Regions from separate parts of the Afipia sp. GW822-FHT03D08 genome, predicted to be linked through region 2. Evidence: predicted binding sites of a transcription regulator. Region 2 holds the regulator's gene; each other region holds the start of a gene.
What was found. The regulator LexA, encoded in region 2, represses DNA repair genes until DNA is damaged. The targets are predictions, from matches to a motif close to TGTTCNNNNTGTGTTCNG.

Region 1 (3,135 bases), 1.6 Mb from region 2:
GCGCGTCAACCAGCGGTGCCCAGAGGAATTTCAGGGTGTAGGGTGTGCCGACCAGTGCAAAGAGTCCGATGGTGCCGAGATCGACACCGGACTCCCGCATCCACACCAGAAGCGTCGAGCCTGACAGTGCCAGCGGCAGTCCCGACGAGAAGCCGAGGAACAGCACGATCAGCACGCGCTTCTGCAGATAGACTGCAAATGCCTCGCGCCACGAAGCGCGGGGAGGGCTTTCGGCTTTCGCTGTGTCAGGAACTGTCATGCAGCGGTGTTAGCAGATTCTTGGCCGGTCACCCCACCCGGCTGACCTCCGGTCAGCCACCCTCTCCATTCAGGGGAGGGATAAGAGGCGCGGCGAGCAAAGTCTTTCTTCTCCCCCCCCGTGTGGGGAGGGTCGGCGCGGAGCGCCGGGGTGGGGGTAAATCCCGATTGCGACGATTACTCCCCCGCCTGCAGCTTGCGCAGGGGATGTGGCGGAAACAGGTCGCTGGAGGACACCACGCGCGTCGCGTCTGCAGGCTCGCTGCTCTTGCTGAAGTCCAGTTCCTCGATACGCCCGGCGCGCTTTTCGATCTTCTCCGCCGAAATCAGGATCTGGCGCACGTCCTCATTCACATTGCCGAAATCTTTCTGAAGCTTAAGCACGCGGTCGCGCAGCCGGCCGAGATCGTCCGACATATGCATGACCTCGGTGCGGATCTGGTCGGCGGCATCGCGCATCCGCGCGTCTTTCAGGATCTGCTGCATCACCTGGATCGCCAGCATCAAAAGCGAGGGCGACACCAGCACGATCCGCGCCCGGTAGGCCTTCTGGATCACATCGTCGAAGCCGTCGTGGATTTCGGCGTAGACCGATTCCGACGGCACGAACATCAGCGCCGTATCCTGCGTCTCGCCGGGAATGAGATACTTCTCGGCGATGTCGTTGACGTGCTTCATCACGTCCTGCCGCAGCCGCTGGGTGGCGACTTTCTTTTCCTCGTCGCTGCGCGCATCGCGGAGCGCGGTGAAGGCTTCCAGCGGAAATTTTGCATCGACGCACAGGGGCCGCTGATCGGGCAGGAAAATCACGCAGTCGGGGCGAGTCCGGTTCGACAGCGTGTGCTGAAAGGCATAGGAGTCTTTCGGCATGCCGTCCTGAACGATGGCTTCCATCCGCGCCTGGCCGAATGCACCGCGCGACTGCTTGTTGGCGAGCACGTCGCGCAGGGTCGTCACCTGCGATGTGAGGTCGGTGAGATTCTTGTGCGCGTTGTCGATGATGCCGAGGCGCTCGTGCAGCACGCGCAGGGAATCCATCGTGTTGCGCGTGGTCTGCTCCATGGACTGGCCGACGCGGTGCGTCACCGAATCCAGCCGTTCGTTGACGGCGCGGGCCATTTCCGCCTGACGCCCCACCAGCGCCTGTCCCATTTCATGGACCCGGCCGGTGGATTCGTTCTGCATGCGCAGCACTTCGGCGAGCCGCTCTTCCAACTCGTCCGCGCGCACCGCCTGCGCCATGGCGGCCTCCGCGCCCTTTCGGCCTGAGCGCGCGATCACGATGGCGATGGTCAGCAACAACAGCAGCGCCAGCACGCCGAATGCAATCAGGGCGGCGCCAACGTGAACCGGCACATCGCCGGCCATGAAAAGGATCTCGTTCATGCCCCCTTTGTAACCCGATTCGGCACGCGACGCGAACGAATAGGGAACATTTTATGGTTAATAACTCCCTGATTTTTATGGTTAATCGCCGGTTAACGGCATTTGTCCCCGTCCAAGCGCCTGACCTCACAACGGGTTTGACCGTAGCGGGCGCTCCCATTACATCGCGCCCATGGCCAATCGCGACATCATCATTCTTCCCGACAAGCAGCTCCGGCTGATCTCGAAGCCCGTCGAAAAGATCACGCCCGAAATCCGGGCGCTTGCCGACGATATGTTCCAGACCATGTATGACGCGCCGGGCATCGGCCTTGCCGCGATCCAGGTCGCGGTGCCGCTGCGGCTGATCACCATGGACCTCTCCAAGAAGGAAGGGGAGAAGGAGCCGCGCGTCTTCATCAATCCGGAAATCCTGTCCTCGTCCGAAGAGATGTCGGTCTATGAGGAAGGCTGTCTCTCGATCCCGGAATACTATGAGGAGGTCGAGCGGCCGGCGCGGGTGCGCGTGCGCTTCATGGATCTCGACGGCAAGATGCACGAAGAAGAAGCCGACGGGCTTTACGCCACCTGCATCCAGCATGAGATCGACCACCTCAACGGTGTGCTGTTCGTGGATTATCTCTCCAAGCTCAAGCGCGACCGCGTGATGAAGAAGTTCACCAAGGCCGCCAAGCTCGCGGCGAAATAAGCCGGAGCTTGTCATGCCGCTTCGTCTGATCTTCATGGGCACGCCGGATTTCGCGGTGCCGACGCTGCTGGCGCTGGCGGATCACGGCCATGAGATTGCGGCTGTCTATACGCGCGCGCCAAAGCCCGCCGGACGCGGCATGAAATTGCAGGCGACGCCGGTTGAGCAGGCGGCGCGGCAACTCGGCATTCCGGTGCTGACGCCGAAGACGCTGCGGACGCCGGAAGCGGAGGCGGAATTCCGTTCGCACAATGCCGATGCCGCCGTTGTCGTGGCTTACGGCATGATCCTGCCGCAGAATATTCTGGATGCGGTGCCGCTGGGCTGTTTCAATCTGCACGGGTCGTTGCTGCCGCGCTGGCGCGGCGCCGCGCCGATCCAGCGCGCGATCATGACCGGCGATGCCGAGTCCGGCGTGATGGTCATGAAGATGGACGCCGGGCTCGACACCGGTGATGTCGCGATGGCCGAACGGCTGCCGATCACGGACGCCATGACCGCGCAGGATCTGCACGATGCGCTGGCGCCGCTGGGCGCGGACCTGATGGTGCGCGCGATGGGCGCTCTGTCGCGCGGCGGCCTGCAACTGACCAGGCAGAGCGAAGAGGGCGTCACCTACGCGGCCAAGATCGACAAGGCCGAGGCGCGCATCGACTGGACCAAATCCGCGCATGAGGTTTTGCGGCATATCCACGGCCTGTCGCCGTTTCCGGGCGCGTGGTTCGAGATCGCGGTCGATGGCGAGCCGGTGCGCATCAAGGTGCTGCGCTGTGAACTGGCGAAGGGCTCCGGTGCGCCGGGCG
Region 2 (3,135 bases):
CGGTGCGCGCCGCAGATGCCCTGCCGGGCGCACGGCTGAAGGTGATCGGCGAAGTCGCGGCCGGACGGCCCTTTAATCAGAGCATCGGCGCCGGACAGGCTGCGCGCATCTTTACCGGCGGCGTTGTTCCCGGCGGCGTGGACGCGGTGGTCATTCAGGAAGACGCCGCGCGTGACGGTGAGTTTGTCGTCGTCAACGAAGCTATTACCGCAGGAAAAAACATCCGTCCCGCCGGTATCGATTTCCACGAGGGCGACGTGCTGCTGCCGCGCGGCTCTCTGCTCAACGACCGCGCCCTCGCGCTGGCGGCCGGCATGAACCATCCGCGGTTGCCGGTGCACCGCCGTCCCAAGGTGGCGATCCTCGCGACCGGCGACGAACTGGTGCCTCCCGGCACGACACCCGGCCCCGGTCAGATCGTCTACAGCAATGTCTTCGCGCTGGCTGCACTCGCGCGCAGCGAAGGCGCGGACGTGATCGAACTCGGCATCGCGCGCGACACACTCGAAGAGACCTCCGGCGGCATCCGGCGCGCGCGCGATCTCGGAGCAGACGTTCTTGTCACCACCGGCGGCGCATCGGTCGGCGATCACGATCTGGTTCAGGCCGCGCTGACAACCGAAGGCTTCGACATGGCCTTCTGGAAGATCGCGCTGCGGCCCGGCAAGCCGATGATGAACGGAAGGCTCGGAGCAATGCGCGTGCTCGGCCTGCCCGGGAACCCCGTGTCGTCCTACGTCTGCGCCTTCCTGTTTCTGGTACCGCTGATCCGTTCGCTCTCCGGGCGAACCACGATCGATCATCCACTCGAGCAAGCCAGGCTTGGGCGCGAGCTGCCCGCCAACGACAAGCGGCAAGACTACCTGCGGGCGCGCGTCACAGCCGGCAGCGACGGTGTGCCCGTCGCTACGTCGGTGGGCGCGCAAGACAGTTCGCTGGTGGCAAAACTGGTCGAAGCGAATGCGCTGATCATCCGTCCGCCATTCGCGCCCGCGGCCCCCGCCGGCTCGCCCTGCACGATCCTGCGGCTGCCGGACTGACAATCCCGATCACACGGGCCCCGTCGTTGACGTGAAATTAAGGGGTTGCGGAACACATATGGAACAGATAGTGTTCGTTCATGATTTGTTTCGAGTGACTCGCTACTCCTGAGTGTCCCTTTCCATTTGTTCTCAGTGGGGATCCAGAGAGGCGCGGCTTCGGATCAGAACGCGGGAATTCTTGAGATCCTTGGGATCGGGGACCAATTCAGATGCTGACACGCAAACAATACGAGCTTCTGCGCTTCATCAACGAGCGGCTCAAGGAAGCTGGTGTTCCGCCCTCCTTCGACGAAATGAAGGACGCGCTGGACCTGCGGTCCAAGTCCGGCATCCACCGGCTCATTACCGCCCTTGAGGAGCGCGGCTTCATCCGCAGGCTCGCCAACCGGGCCCGCGCCATCGAGGTCATCAAGCTTCCCGAAACGAGTGCCAGCCCCGGCGGCGCCCGCCGCGGCTTCACGCCAAGCGTCATCGAAGGCAACCTCGGCAAGGTCCGGTCGGCTCCGTCCGTCGGTCCTGATGAGGATGCCAGCTTCCCGGTTGTCGTGCCGGTCATGGGTCGGATCGCAGCAGGTACGCCGATCGAGGCATTGCAGACCCGCAGCCACACCATCAGCGTGCCGCCCGACATGCTCGGCTCCGGCGAACACTACGCGCTCGAAGTGCGCGGCGATTCCATGATGGAAGCCGGCATTCTCGACGGCGACACCGTGCTGATCCAGCGCAACGAGACCGCCGACACCGGCGACATCGTGGTGGCGCTGATCGACGAGGAAGAAGCCACCCTGAAGCGCTTCCGCCGCCGCGGCGCGTCCATCGCGCTGGAGCCGGCCAATGCGGCTTATGAAGTCCGCATCCTGCCGCCCAACCGCGTGCGGATTCAGGGCAAACTGATCGGTCTCGTCCGCAAGTACTGAGACTTTCGGTTTCCCTGTCATTCCAGGGCGCGAGCTTTTGCGAGCGAACCCGGATCCAGAAACTTGCCCGTTAAATTTGCTGGGCCGTCCGTAATGACGGCTGGATCAATCGTCCGGCTGGAGATCGCTCTCCGCCGGCGTCGCATCGACAGGCTGTGCGGGACGGTTTGACCGGGCAGCGGGTGTTTCGATGTCATCATCGGCATTTGCCGGTGACCACGGACGGTCGACGCCGCGCGGCTTATTGGCCGTGATCGCGTAACCGTCTGCGGTTTTGCGCAGGGCGAGTGTGCCGCGCCTGCGCAGCATTTCCTGATCCAGCACCATGGCCGCACAATCGGCGGGCGGCTGACGCAGTGTCACGATCACCGCGGCCCGCGCGCAATCATCCGCGAACGCGGCGGGCTTCAGCGTCAGCGCTACGGTCGAGCCGTCCGCAGCCTGCACCACGCATCCAGATGGGTCGCACGAGACACCGTCGGTCAGCGACGCGTCGGTTGCCTTGCGCATGTCGGCGTCGGCTGCGAGCCATTCGCGTGACAGGAAAGCATCCTTTCCAGTGCGCATCAGGCGCAGCCTGCCGTCCTTCCCGCGCACCGCGACCGAGGTGCCGTCTCCCGCAACAAGGATGTCCGGCTGCGGCGTGGTCAGCGCCCAGACCGTTGCGAATGCAATGAGCCCTGCTCCCGTCCATCGCAATGGCGTCCGCAACAAACCGAGCGCGATAATGCCTGCGCTCATCAGCGCCAGCGGCCCGGCGCCGAATGACGCGATCTGGCCGATCGCGCCGGGAAGCGCCGCCACCCATTGCGACACCGCCACCATCCATCCGATGCCGACATCCATCAGCCGCCAGAACACGCCGTCGAAACCGAACGGCATCGCAAGCAACCCGAGCAGCCCTGCGGGCATCACCAGTATCGAGACCACCGGCATCGCCGCGAGATTGGCCAGCACGCCGTAATGCGTCACGCGATGAAAATGAAACGCCGCGTAGGGCATGGTCGCGAACCCGGCCACCAGCGACGCCAGCGCCAGCATGGTGATTTCGCGTCCACCCCAGAGCGCCGCGCGTGCCACCTGCGAATTGTCGGGCGAGGCAAACAGGTTCGGCATGCCGATCTGGATCAGCGCCACGAGGCCAAGCGTCGCCGCGAACGACATCTGAAAACTTG
Region 3 (3,135 bases), 1.7 Mb from region 2:
CGGTAGGCCTCCTGATCGAGCGCCTTGTCCGCCGGGAACGAGGTACGGCCGCTTGCCGCCAGATGCTGCGCACCGGTCAGTGCCGACCAGTCCACGTTGTCGCGCTTCAGTCCCCACAACAGCGATGCCAGACCGCGCGCGGCCGGCTTCAACAATGCGGGGAGAAAAATGTGATAGGCGCCGAACCGCACGCCATACTTGCGCAGGCTTGCGCGCGACGGCTGATCGAGATCCTTCATCTCGGCAGCGATCTTCGGCCGCTCCAGCACGCCGAGCGCCTCGATCAACTGGAAGGCGATGCCGCGCGCGATGCCGGTGACATCCTCCGCCTTCGACAGTTCGAACATCGGCCCGAGAATTTTTTCGATATGCGTCTTCAACCACAGATCGAGCCGCGTCTGCACGGCCTCGCGTGACGGGCCAGTCAGCCGTTCGTCCGCAATGATGCGGATACGCGGATGCAACGCATCGTCGGCCGCGACAAGCTTGGCGACGGCGTCGCCGGTCCAGCGCAGCGTTCCATCGGACGCCAGCACGAACTGTTCGTCCGGTGCCTTTGAAAGCTTTTCGGCGCGCGCATCGATTTCACCGGCCAGCGCCTTGAGCGCCGCGGCCTGCAAGGCCTTCGCATCGGAGCCCGCTTCAGCGGACTCCGGCGCGAACATGAATCCGTCGAGACGGCCAATCATATGGCCCTCTACGATCACTTCGCCCGTCTTCCCAATCTCAGTATTCAGCATCGTGTTTTCCCGCAAGCGCCGCATCAATACACTGGTCCGGCGATCAACGAAACGCTCAGTTAGCCGTTCATGCAGGGCATCTGACAATTTATCCTCGACGGCGCGGGCAATTGCCTGCCAGCGCTCGGGGTCCACCAGCCAATCGGGACGATTTGCCGCGAATGTCCAGGTCCGTATCTGGGCAATCCGGGCCGATAATGTGTCGATATCGCCGTCCGTGCGGTCAGTTTGCGCGATCTGGGCCTCAAACCAGTTGTCCGGAATACGGCCCTTCCGCATCAAGAACCCATACAGCGTGGTGACAAGTTCGGCATGGGCGGCCGGCGACAGCTTGCGGTAGTCGGGAATCTGGCAGGCTTCCCAGAGCCGTTCCACGGCGGCCGCGCCCTTGGCCATATCCCGAACGTCTTCATCACGGGCCGCATGGTCGAGCACGCGGATGTCCTCGGCGATCGGCGCGCGGGTCAGGGCTTCATGGTTCGGCGTCAGCGCCAGCGAGACCTGGAGCGCGCCCAGCGAGGAGAAATCCAGCCGCGTGTTCCTCCACTGCAACATCTTTACGCTGTCGAACGTGTGGTTCTGAAGCGCATTGACCAGTTCGGGCTCGAACGGCGCGCAGCGCCCGGTGGTTCCGAACGTCCCGTCGCGCGTCGCACGGCCGGCGCGGCCCGCGATCTGCGCGAACTCGGCGGGTGTCAGGCGGCGGAACTGATAGCCGTCGTATTTGCGGTCCGACGCGAACGCCACATGATCGACATCGAGATTGAGGCCCATGCCGACGGCATCGGTGGCAACGAGATAATCGACATCGCCGGACTGGAACATGTCCACCTGCGCATTACGGGTGCGCGGCGACAATGAGCCCAGCACAACGGCAGCGCCGCCGTGCTGACGCCGGATCAGCTCGGCGATGGCGTAGACTTCATCCGCCGAGAACGCGACGATCGCTGTTCGCCGCGGCTGCCGGGTGATCTTGCGGTCGCCGGCGAATTCGAGTTGCGACAATCGCGGCCGGGTGACGATGTTCGCGCCAGGAAGCAGCCGCTCGATGATCGGCCGCATCGTGGCCGCGCCAAGCAGCAGGGTTTCGTCCCGCCCGCGCCGGTTCAGAATCCTGTCGGTGAAGACGTGACCGCGCTCGAGATCAGCCGCGATCTGGATTTCGTCGACGGCCAGAAACGACACATCGAGATCGCGGGGCATCGCCTCGACGGTGGAGACCCAATAGCGCGCATGAGGCGGCTTGATCTTTTCTTCGCCGGTGATGAGCGCGACCGCGCCCGCTCCGGCCCGCGCGGCGATCTTGTTGTAGACCTCGCGCGCCAGGAGACGCAGCGGCAGACCGATGATGCCCGACGAGTGGGCCAGCATCCGCTCGATGGCGAGATGGGTCTTGCCGGTGTTGGTCGGGCCCAGCACCGCCGTAACACCGGCTCCGGGGGCGCGCTCATTCGAAAACAGCGGAACGGAAGACGACAGAGGCATAATCGAGAGGTCCGCATGACGCACACGACGCGGACGCCGCAGCAAGTTTGAAGGAAGTGTCTCACAATGCGACGCTTTTCGCGCCGCGACTTAAGGTTTGGAACGGTTAAGGAACGAAAGAAGCCCGAATCGCTGACTCGCAGTGAGTCTGCCCAGATCGCCTCAACATGTCGCACAAACCAATAGATGGCGATACTAGATGAAGTTTGAAGATGCTCCGCGCGCGGCCAGATTTGAATGAAATCGTTAAATCCGGAGTCGAATCGGATTGGCCGGAGAGTCAACACGATTCACGGTGAGATTCGTTCCTGAATCATCCTCGCGGCGGTCAATGCCAGCCGGGTTTGTCAGTTCGTCTTGGCCGTCTTCTGCACCGAGATGAACTCCGTCGCCTCGATCATGCCGGTGCCGAGCGGGGTCGGAATTGTAATTCTGAAAGGCGCCAGCACCCGCGTTCCGGCGATGGGCGCAAACCATATTTCCATGTTGCGCTGGGCGGCCACGTACTTGATCGAGGCGCGATCCGGGACGTAGCCCGCGATCGGCGTGAAGTAGACCGCACAGACCACAACCGGGCCGTGATAGCCCTTTTCAGCCTTCACATTTTCCATGCGCTTGTATTCAAGGCGCAAATCGTAGCGCATCCTGCCGTCGAATACCGACAGCGTCTTGCGGCAGGCCTCGGGACCGACCGGATCACCGGTGCCCGCAACTTTCAGCAGCGCACCCGTCATCGGATCAAGAACGTTGCGGCGATGCGCCTCGGTGACCGGAATCCGATCCGGATTCTCGTCGGGCTTCGGCTCGATGGATGAATCCTTGATATTGCCGCCGCCCAGCGTGATGCGGATGACTTCCACCTTCTTTCCGTAATTGACCGTCGAAATATAGCTCAGCGGCGCGAACTGGC

Region 1: AC1RM7_RS11865 (DNA recombination protein RmuC) is a predicted target of LexA. The motif match lies at 1,676-1,693, and genes of this name have one in related genera.
Region 3: AC1RM7_RS12315 (helicase-related protein) is a predicted target of LexA. The motif match lies at 2,324-2,341, and genes of this name have one in related genera.

The regions. Positions count from the first base shown of each region.
Region 1 is NZ_JBXANK010000001.1:2,393,220-2,396,354, reverse strand. It holds gene AC1RM7_RS11870 (AmpG family muropeptide MFS transporter) at 1-259, opposite strand, end outside; gene AC1RM7_RS11865 (DNA recombination protein RmuC) at 436-1,644, opposite strand; gene def (peptide deformylase) at 1,817-2,332, shown strand; gene fmt (methionyl-tRNA formyltransferase) at 2,346-3,135, shown strand, end outside.
Region 2 is NZ_JBXANK010000001.1:766,449-769,583, forward strand. It holds gene AC1RM7_RS03670 (molybdopterin molybdotransferase MoeA) at 1-1,040, shown strand, start outside; gene lexA (transcriptional repressor LexA) at 1,253-1,960, shown strand; gene AC1RM7_RS03680 (ComEC/Rec2 family competence protein) at 2,066-3,135, opposite strand, start outside.
Region 3 is NZ_JBXANK010000001.1:2,486,984-2,490,118, forward strand. It holds gene AC1RM7_RS12315 (helicase-related protein) at 1-2,225, opposite strand, end outside; gene AC1RM7_RS12320 (DUF3108 domain-containing protein) at 2,573-3,135, opposite strand, start outside.